2 regions of the Psychrobacillus sp. NPDC058041 genome follow, and region 1 is predicted to be linked to the other one. Evidence: a T-box and tRNA genes for the amino acid it is inferred to sense, from the RefSeq annotation. Region 1 holds a T-box; the other holds one or more tRNA genes.
The links. A T-box is a leader RNA that pairs with one kind of tRNA and senses whether it is charged. The one in region 1 lies ahead of argS (arginine--tRNA ligase), so its partner is inferred to be a tRNA-Arg.
Positions count from the first base shown of each region.

Region 2: it has a tRNA-Arg gene. The T-box ahead of argS (arginine--tRNA ligase) is inferred to sense a tRNA for this amino acid. The anticodon was not compared.

Region 1 covers NZ_JBHVRO010000003.1:86,861-91,070, reverse strand. Annotated here, with positions in the region: gene ACFVR1_RS05575 (DUF2231 domain-containing protein) at 607-1,074, opposite strand; T-box leader at 1,260-1,481, shown strand; gene argS (arginine--tRNA ligase) at 1,524-3,188, shown strand; gene ACFVR1_RS05565 (exonuclease domain-containing protein) at 3,463-4,210, opposite strand, start outside.
Region 2 covers NZ_JBHVRO010000011.1:115,532-119,741, reverse strand. Annotated here, with positions in the region: gene ACFVR1_RS16415 (TPM domain-containing protein) at 1-775, opposite strand, end outside; gene ACFVR1_RS16410 (LemA family protein) at 775-1,353, opposite strand; gene ACFVR1_RS16405 (catalase family peroxidase) at 1,526-2,476, shown strand; tRNA gene ACFVR1_RS16400 (tRNA-Arg) at 2,537-2,608, opposite strand; gene clpP (ATP-dependent Clp endopeptidase proteolytic subunit ClpP) at 2,773-3,369, shown strand; gene ACFVR1_RS16390 (HPr family phosphocarrier protein) at 3,943-4,200, opposite strand.

The DNA of each region.
Region 1 (4,210 bases):
GCGTCCTTAAAGTGCATCTTGTCTTCACTATTTCTAGAGTGCTTTGGACGAAACATTGGCTACACTTTTTCGATAATCTTGTGGTGGATGTTTGTCCGTCGCCCTCTTGGAATTTGTGAGGACATGATGCGTTTGGTTTGGCTAATTAGAGAAAAAATTCTTCCCTACTCTCTTAAAAGCTTCCGAAGATACCATTTCGGAAGCTCTTCACTTCTTTATCGGTAGATGCTATCTATTTTTCTCTGTTTTCGCTTGCCAGATAAACAAAGAAAAGTACCAGTTCATTATTTCGATTATGCATATTGCCTTTATTATTTGCACTGTTGATTGAAGCGGAAGGCAGCGACTCCTAGGAGATTAGCAAGCAAATCAAGACCCTGGACGGAGCGTTCAATTGTTCAAAGGCTAAGAGCGCCACATCGTGTGGCAACGCCTTTGTGACCAACGTCGTGTTTGCCCGAATCGGCTTGATGCTTGCCCCGAAAGCGTCCGCCTGAAGCGGAAATTAACCCTTTCACGGCATAAAAACTTTATATAATTTTTTTAAAAAAAGACCTTCCAAAAGTTTTTAAACTAGTTGGAAAGTCTTTCTTATTTCACTGGGCATTACTTAGTATTTTTAGTTATCGTTTGATTTTCATAAACAATTTTTCCACCTAAATGACCAGTAGTAGCTAATGTAGTGATACCTGAAATACTTAATATTACGATCAGAACGGTTATTAACCCTTTTCTTACAGTTATGTTTTTAAGAATTTGAAATTTAGTATTTGGATGTTTAAATAAAATTTTTATTACTGCTAACAATCCAAAAATAATGACCGAAATATTTGCTAGTAATGAGTGTAACTCGACTGTATCGTGTATGGATCTTCCCCAATGTTCATACGCAAATCCTTCTGCCCCATCTCCTGTAAGCAAACTAAAAACTCCAGTAATCACACCAATTATAATTAAAACCGTACCAACCTTGTTCCAAAAGTCACTCTTTCGATATACATTCACAATTTCAATAATGCCACCTAGAACTAGAAGAGCAATTGGAAAATGAACAATCAGCGGATGTAAAGGCATAAATATTAGGCTCCTTTTAGTAGATTTAAATTCATTATAAAAAACAAAAATGAAATATTACTGAAAATAGAGTACAAATTTTATTCCGAAGCGAAATTAAAAGGCTTAAATGAAATTTGCGTTTCAGTCTTCCTGAAACTAACTAATTTTATTGACAATTACTTTTCTATTTGATAAATTCAAATACAATATCAAAGATAAAGAGAGTAACAACATCGGATAATTAAGCGAGCTAGGGATGGTGAGAGCCTAGTTAGGAAGAGTTGTGAACCGCACTTTAGAGATGCTTTATATGAAAAGTATTTATTAATACTTTTCATATTGCCGGAGACTCACCGTTATGGAGAAAGTGGCCTAAAATAGGCAAATTGAGTGGTACCGCGGGAGTGCAAGCTTTCGTCTCATTTTATTATGAGACGAGGGCTTTTTTATTTTTAGGAGGTGTTTAGATGAAACAGAAACTATTAAGCATTCTTCAAAATTTCACCATTGATTTAATCGAGGAGCATATGATCGAAGTACCCGTATATGAACATTTAGGAGACTACTCCTTACCATGCTTTTCGTTTGCTAAAAAACAAAAAAAGTCACCTTTTTTAATTGCACAAGATCTGGCGTCTCGTATTCAAGATGAAAACATCGAAAAAGTAGAAGCGATAAATGGATACGTGAATATTTTCATGAAAAGAACATCATTTAGCGATACCATCTTAAATACAATTCGCAAAGCAGGAAAACAATATGGTTCTACAAATTTAGGAGATGGCGATGTTGTAACAATTGATATGTCCTCTCCAAACATTGCAAAACCTTTTTCCATGGGCCATTTGAGATCCACAGTAATTGGAAACTCTATTGCATTACTACTAGAAAAAAGTGGATACCAACCTGTTAAAATCAATCACCTTGGAGACTGGGGTACTCAGTTTGGTAAATTACTTGTAGCTTATCGATTATGGGGTGACAAAAAGAAAATCGAAGAAGCTCCCATTCAATCATTATTAAAACTTTATATTCGCTTTCACGAGGAAGCGGAAAAGGATGAATCATTAAATGACAAAGGTAGAAGAGCTTTTAAATTGTTAGAAGATGGTGAACAAGACGCGTTGGAGCTTTGGGACTGGTTTCGAACAGAATCCTTACATGAGTTCCAAAAAATCTATGATTTACTTGGCGTAACTTTTGATTCGTTTCATGGGGAAGCATATTATAACGATAAAATGGATCCAATTGTGGAGGAGTTGCTTCAAAAAAACTTATTATTGGAGTCCGACGGAGCACTTGTAGTAGATGTCGGCGAGAACATTCCGCCATGTTTAATAAAAAAGTCTGATGGCGCAACCCTATATGCAACAAGAGATATTACTGCTGCAATTCATCGAAAAAAAAATTATCATTTCAAAAAATCTTTGTATATTGTAGGAAATGAACAGAGCTTGCACTTCGTTCAGTTAAAGAGTGTATTAAATAAAATGGGATATGAATGGTCAGAATCTCTTCAACATATTCCTTTCGGATTAATATTAAAAGACGGTAAAAAATTATCAACTCGGAAAGGCAAGATTATCTTATTAGAAGAAGTGTTGAACGAAGCAATTCAATTAGCGGAGAGAACAGTAGAAGAAAAGAATCCTTCATTAGTAAATAAAAAAGAAGTTGCTAAAAAAGTAGGAGTCGGTGCTATTATTTTTAGTGATTTAAAACAACATCGAAAGCATGACATTGATTTTGATTTGAAGAAAATGCTCCAAACTGATGGAGAAACAGCGCCTTATGTTCAATATACTTATGCAAGAGCATGTTCTATTTTAAGAAAAGTTCAAGATGTCGATACCATAGATGTTACTGTGGTAAATGATTTTGAATGGAAAGTAATTAAATCACTTCAACAATTCCCTAGCATCGTTAGACGAGCAACAGATGAGTACGATCCTTCGCTAGTGGCAAAGTACTCAATAGATTTAGCGCAATCATTTAACTCTTTCTACGGAAATGTTCACATCGTTAACAGTTCCAGTCATTTGCCATATCGCATTGCGCTTGTTCAATCAGTAGCTATAGTATTAGAAGAAGCTCTACGACTTTTAGGAATTAAAGCTCCAAGTGAAATGTAGCACCTTAAGAGCCTTTCCAAAGTGCTAAAGAATAAAGTGGCTAAGCTCTTATCTGAAGAATTTGAAGGCCCCAAAAGTACACCTTTTGGGTGCCTCTTTCATATTCTTTTCTCGTACTTATACTTCACTTGTTTCCCAATTCTTGACCGAATATTATATTTTCGGAGAAAGAGCTGCCGGCATCACTTTTGGTGGCAATTTCCCACCGCTAAGAGCATAATCAATATAGCTAGCAAATGCCTTTTAATTTATAGCATTAATATACTTACAATTATTAGGAATTGTATCGAACTAATCTTAAAAAGTCTTGTTCTCCGACGATTTCAATTGGTAATCCATGACTGATCATTTCTTCTACTTTCTTCATTTTTGTACTTTTAATCCCCTGTACATACTTTACTAAATCATTGTCTCCAACGACTAAAACGTTTGTAGTACTATCAACATTACCCTTACATTGGGCTCCACAATTAACAGCTAGTTGAGCTGCTTGAATCCTAGTCATTGAAACCATTCTCCCTGTGAACACAATATTAGCTCCGTAAAATGGATGCTTTGTTTTCGTCATTTTCACTTCGGTTTCAAGAAATTGCATAGATGTATCTTCTTTATTTTGTTTTGATCGGGTGAGATGTTTTTTCGTAGGATTTGGGCTGCCTATTTTTAGTTTGTGTAGGTTTAATAGTTCTTGCACAGAATTTGTTCTCGTTTTCTGCATAGCCTCTAATGTTATTAAAGCCGCTGCTCGAGCATCTTCCAGAGCATCATGATGCCTTAGGCTAATGCCTAAATAATTCGCCAAAGTAGAAAGTTTGTGATTATACAAATTTGTCCAAACTTTCTTTGCGATTTGATAAGAGCAACCATATTGGAAATTAGGGTAAGGTTCATGAAAGTTGGTTAATGATGCACGTAGAACGCTAATATCGAAACTAGCATTATGTGCAATGATTGTTTGATTTTCGACGAATCCTTTAAAATTTGGCCAAAATTCTTCAAATGTTGGAGCACTCATGACCATA
Region 2 (4,210 bases), on a different contig from region 1:
CTCCGCCGAAGCCACCGAAACCGCCGCTTGATCCTTTTCCACCACCTCCGAAGCCGCCACCAAAGCCACCTCCGAAACTTCCTGGACCAAACATAGTAGAGCGACGTCGTCTACCGTTACTACCTCCGCCGCCTCCACCATTTCTCATGATTGTATATATAAAATAAATTACAACAACAATTCCAATAATAGTGGAAAACGAGAAGCCTTCATTAGATGAAGCTGGATTTTGCGGTTCCGAAAGCTCGCCTTCTAATCCATATTCTTTTGCTACTTCATTATAGAGTACTTGATACGTAGAAAGAACTGCTTCATTCACAGAACCTTGTTCTAAAAATGGATACGTATATTCATCCAGTATCCGTCCAATTTTCCCATCAGGTAATGCCCCTTCAAGACCTTGGCCAACTGAAATATATACATCTCTATTACCTTTTTTAGTAGGATCTGTTTCTATCACAAATAAAACACCATTATTCTTTTTTTGATCACCAATACCAAACTTTCGAATGACATCTACACTAAATTGATTAACATCTTGCCCGTTTAATGAATTTATAATCATGACGACAATTTGTGAACCAGTTGCTTTATCTAATTTAAGTCCAAGCTCTTCTATTTGTTTTTTAGTCGATTGGGACAAAAATCCTTCATAGTCTTGCACGTAGGATTCACCAGGAATAGGTTTTGGTATATTAGATGCTGCTACCGTTACTAATGGAATAGAAAGAAATAGCAGTAGCGCAACTATGAGCATTCGCGCAACTTTTCTCATTACTTGCCATCTCCATTAAAATCAACAACAGGAGCTTCTTTTGCATTTGGATCCGCTTTAAAATATTCTTTTTGATCGAAGCCAAAAACAGAAGCAACAATACTTCCTGGCATACGTTTTACTTTTTTATTGTAGTTTGAAACTACTTCATTATAGTCTTGTCTAGCAACGGACAAACGATTTTCTGTTCCAGCAAGTTCATCCATTAATTGACGAAAGTTTGCATCAGCTTTTAAAGCAGGATAATTTTCTACTACTACTAACAATCTACTCAGTGCTCCAGATAACTGATCATTCGCAGCTGCCTGTTCCGCTGGCGTGTTTGCTCCTGCTAACTTAGAACGTGCATCTGCGATATTACTAAGTACTTCTTTTTCATGTGAAGCAAAGCCCTTTACTGTATTCACAAGATTTGGAATCAAATCCATACGACGTTGTAATTGGTTTTCAACTTGGGCATATGCTTGGTTGACATCTTCTTCTCCATTTACAAAACCGTTATAGCTCGGCACTAATATAGCCGCAAAAACAGCAATTATCACAATAATAATTACAAGCGGCCCTAATAATTTCTTCATCTCATTCACCTCTAATTAAGTATATTATATTTCTACCTTTAAATCTAAAATGCGAAACCTACTTAACTATACGAAAAAAACATTAAATGGTTTCAAAAAGTCTTGTACTTTCCTTTTGATTAATATAAGTGTTTTGGGGTAAAGATGAATAGAATAGTGAACTTTTAAAGAGGTGATTCAAATAAATAATATGAGCGACCATCATAATTCTATGACTACTGAAGCTATTGACACTCTTGAAAAGATACAGGGGAAGTTTCCCGGAGCACGTCGCGCACATGCTAAAGGGTTGTTTTATGAAGCAAACTTTACACCTAATGGCAATGCAATACCTTATACTACTGCAGCGCATCTTCAAAATGAAGCTGTACCTGCAACGGTTCGCTTTTCTAACAGCCCTCCAAATCCTACTGCAGCCGATTTTCTTTCTCCTGTCAAAGGAATGTCCGTACAGTTTCACCTACCAAATGGAACAACCAGTCATCTGGTCAGCACGACAATTCCTAAATTTATAACAAAAGATCCGGAAACTTTTATAGACATGCTAAAAATTTTGACAGCTGACAAAACGGGTCATGATAAAGTGGATTTAGGATTAGGTATACTGAATATCCTTAAAAAATATCCAGAAAGAAAAAATATACTACATGCACTGAAAGACCAATTTAAACAACCACCCATAAGTTATGCTAAGCTCAATTATTACCCAATTCACGCTTTTTATTTTATGAATAAAGAAGGAAAACGCCAAGCTATTAAATATGAATGGCAACCTGACGAAAAAAATTCTCAGAGAAAATCGATAGGAACAATAACTTCTCCCGACTATCTAAGTGAAGAACTCCACCTTAGAGTTCTTAATGGATCTGTTTCATTTAACTTAGTCATTCGTTTAGGAGAAGAGGGTGATGTTACGGATGACCCGACAGATCCTTGGCCGGACAACAGGCAAAAGGTTGTCGTTGGCCAACTAACTTTAACTAAAATCCTATTTCCAAATGAAGCTATTTTATTTGACCCAACCATAGTCTCAGATGGCATCGAACTTACAAATGATCCAGTACTTCATTTTCGTCATGATGCATACGCCATTTCATTTGAAAGGCGCAGGAAAAATGAATAAAAAAAACACTTTAACCATGTGTACCATGTTTAAAGTGTTTCATGTTTTTTACTTTTTTGATGCCCTCGGCGAGGATCGAACTCACATTCCAAGCTTCGGAGGCTTGTGTGTTATCCATTACACTACGAGGACAAGCGATCTATCTATTATACAAATAGAACGTGCAAAATTCAACCTATCATTTTGAAGCTTAAAATTTGACCTTCCTTGACCATAATGTGTATGATAAAGTTACAACTGAGAGAATATTTCTCAGTAATCAACTTACAATACCACCTTTGAAGGAGGCAATCAGGATGAATTTAATTCCTACAGTTATTGAACAAACAAATCGTGGAGAACGTGCATACGACATTTATTCACGATTACTAAAAGACCGTATTATCATGCTTGGAAGTGCTATTGATGATAACGTTTCTAACTCCATCGTTGCCCAACTATTATTTTTAGAAGCAGAAGATCCAGAAAAAGATATCTCCATCTATATCAATAGCCCAGGCGGAAGCATTACAGCTGGTATGGCAATCTACGATACAATGCAGTTCATCAAACCAGATGTACAAACAATTTGTATCGGTATGGCTGCTTCCATGGGAGCATTTCTACTAACTGCTGGAACACCAGGAAAACGTTATGCTCTTCCTAACGCTGAAGTTATGATTCACCAACCACTTGGTGGAGCACAAGGGCAAGCAACAGAAATTGAAATTGCCGCTAAACGTATCTTATACCTACGCGATAAATTAAACCAAATTATTTCAGAACGCACAGGTCAACCAATCGAAGTAATCGCTAGAGATACAGATCGTGATAACTTCATGACTGCAGAACGAGCAAAAGAATATGGTTTAATCGACCACATCATTTCTCGTAGCGAAATGAAAAAAGCTTAATAACAATTGTACCCAGGGAAACTCCAATTTCCTTGGGTATTTTTTTACAAAGTATAGCTACTTTTGGACACATTATGTACCTCTCCGCGCCTACACTACGTTTATCAGCACCTAAAAACTAGATGCTATTACTACTATCGCACAACACTGAGTATATCTGAGTACCACTTATTCGTTATCAGCACATTACGAGATATTATAAGCACCTAAACTGTCGCTATCAGCACCTTACTAGATGCTATAAGCGCCTAAACAGCGGTTGCGCACCTTGAAAGTACCTATCAGCGCCTAAACCGTCGCTGTAAGCACCTTACGAGATGTCATCAGCACCTAAAAACTAGATGCTATTACTACTATCGCACAACACTGAGTATATCTGAGTGCCACATAACACAGATTGAACACCACATAAATTGTCACGAGTACCACATAGACTGGCCCGAGCACCACATACTCGCTATCAGCACCTTACAAGATGTCATAAGCACCTAAACAGCTGTTTCGAACTAGTGACTTATCAACGAAAAAAAAAAAACGCCTTTTCGTCCGGAATGACGAGGGAGGCGTTACTTTTTATGCTTCATTTGAGATAAATTTTGCAAGGGCTTCTACTGCTTCTTCTTCATCAGAGCCTTCAGCGCTTAAGCTTACAGTTATTCCTTTGCTTATCGCTAAGCTCATGATTCCCATAATACTTTTTGCATTTACTTTTTTGTCTTCCTTTTCTAAGTAAACGTCAGCAATATAACGATTAGCTTCTTGAACAAATAATGCTGCTTGTCTTGCTTGCAACCCTGCTGGTAATTTCACTTCGACATGTTTTTCTGTCATGATTATACGC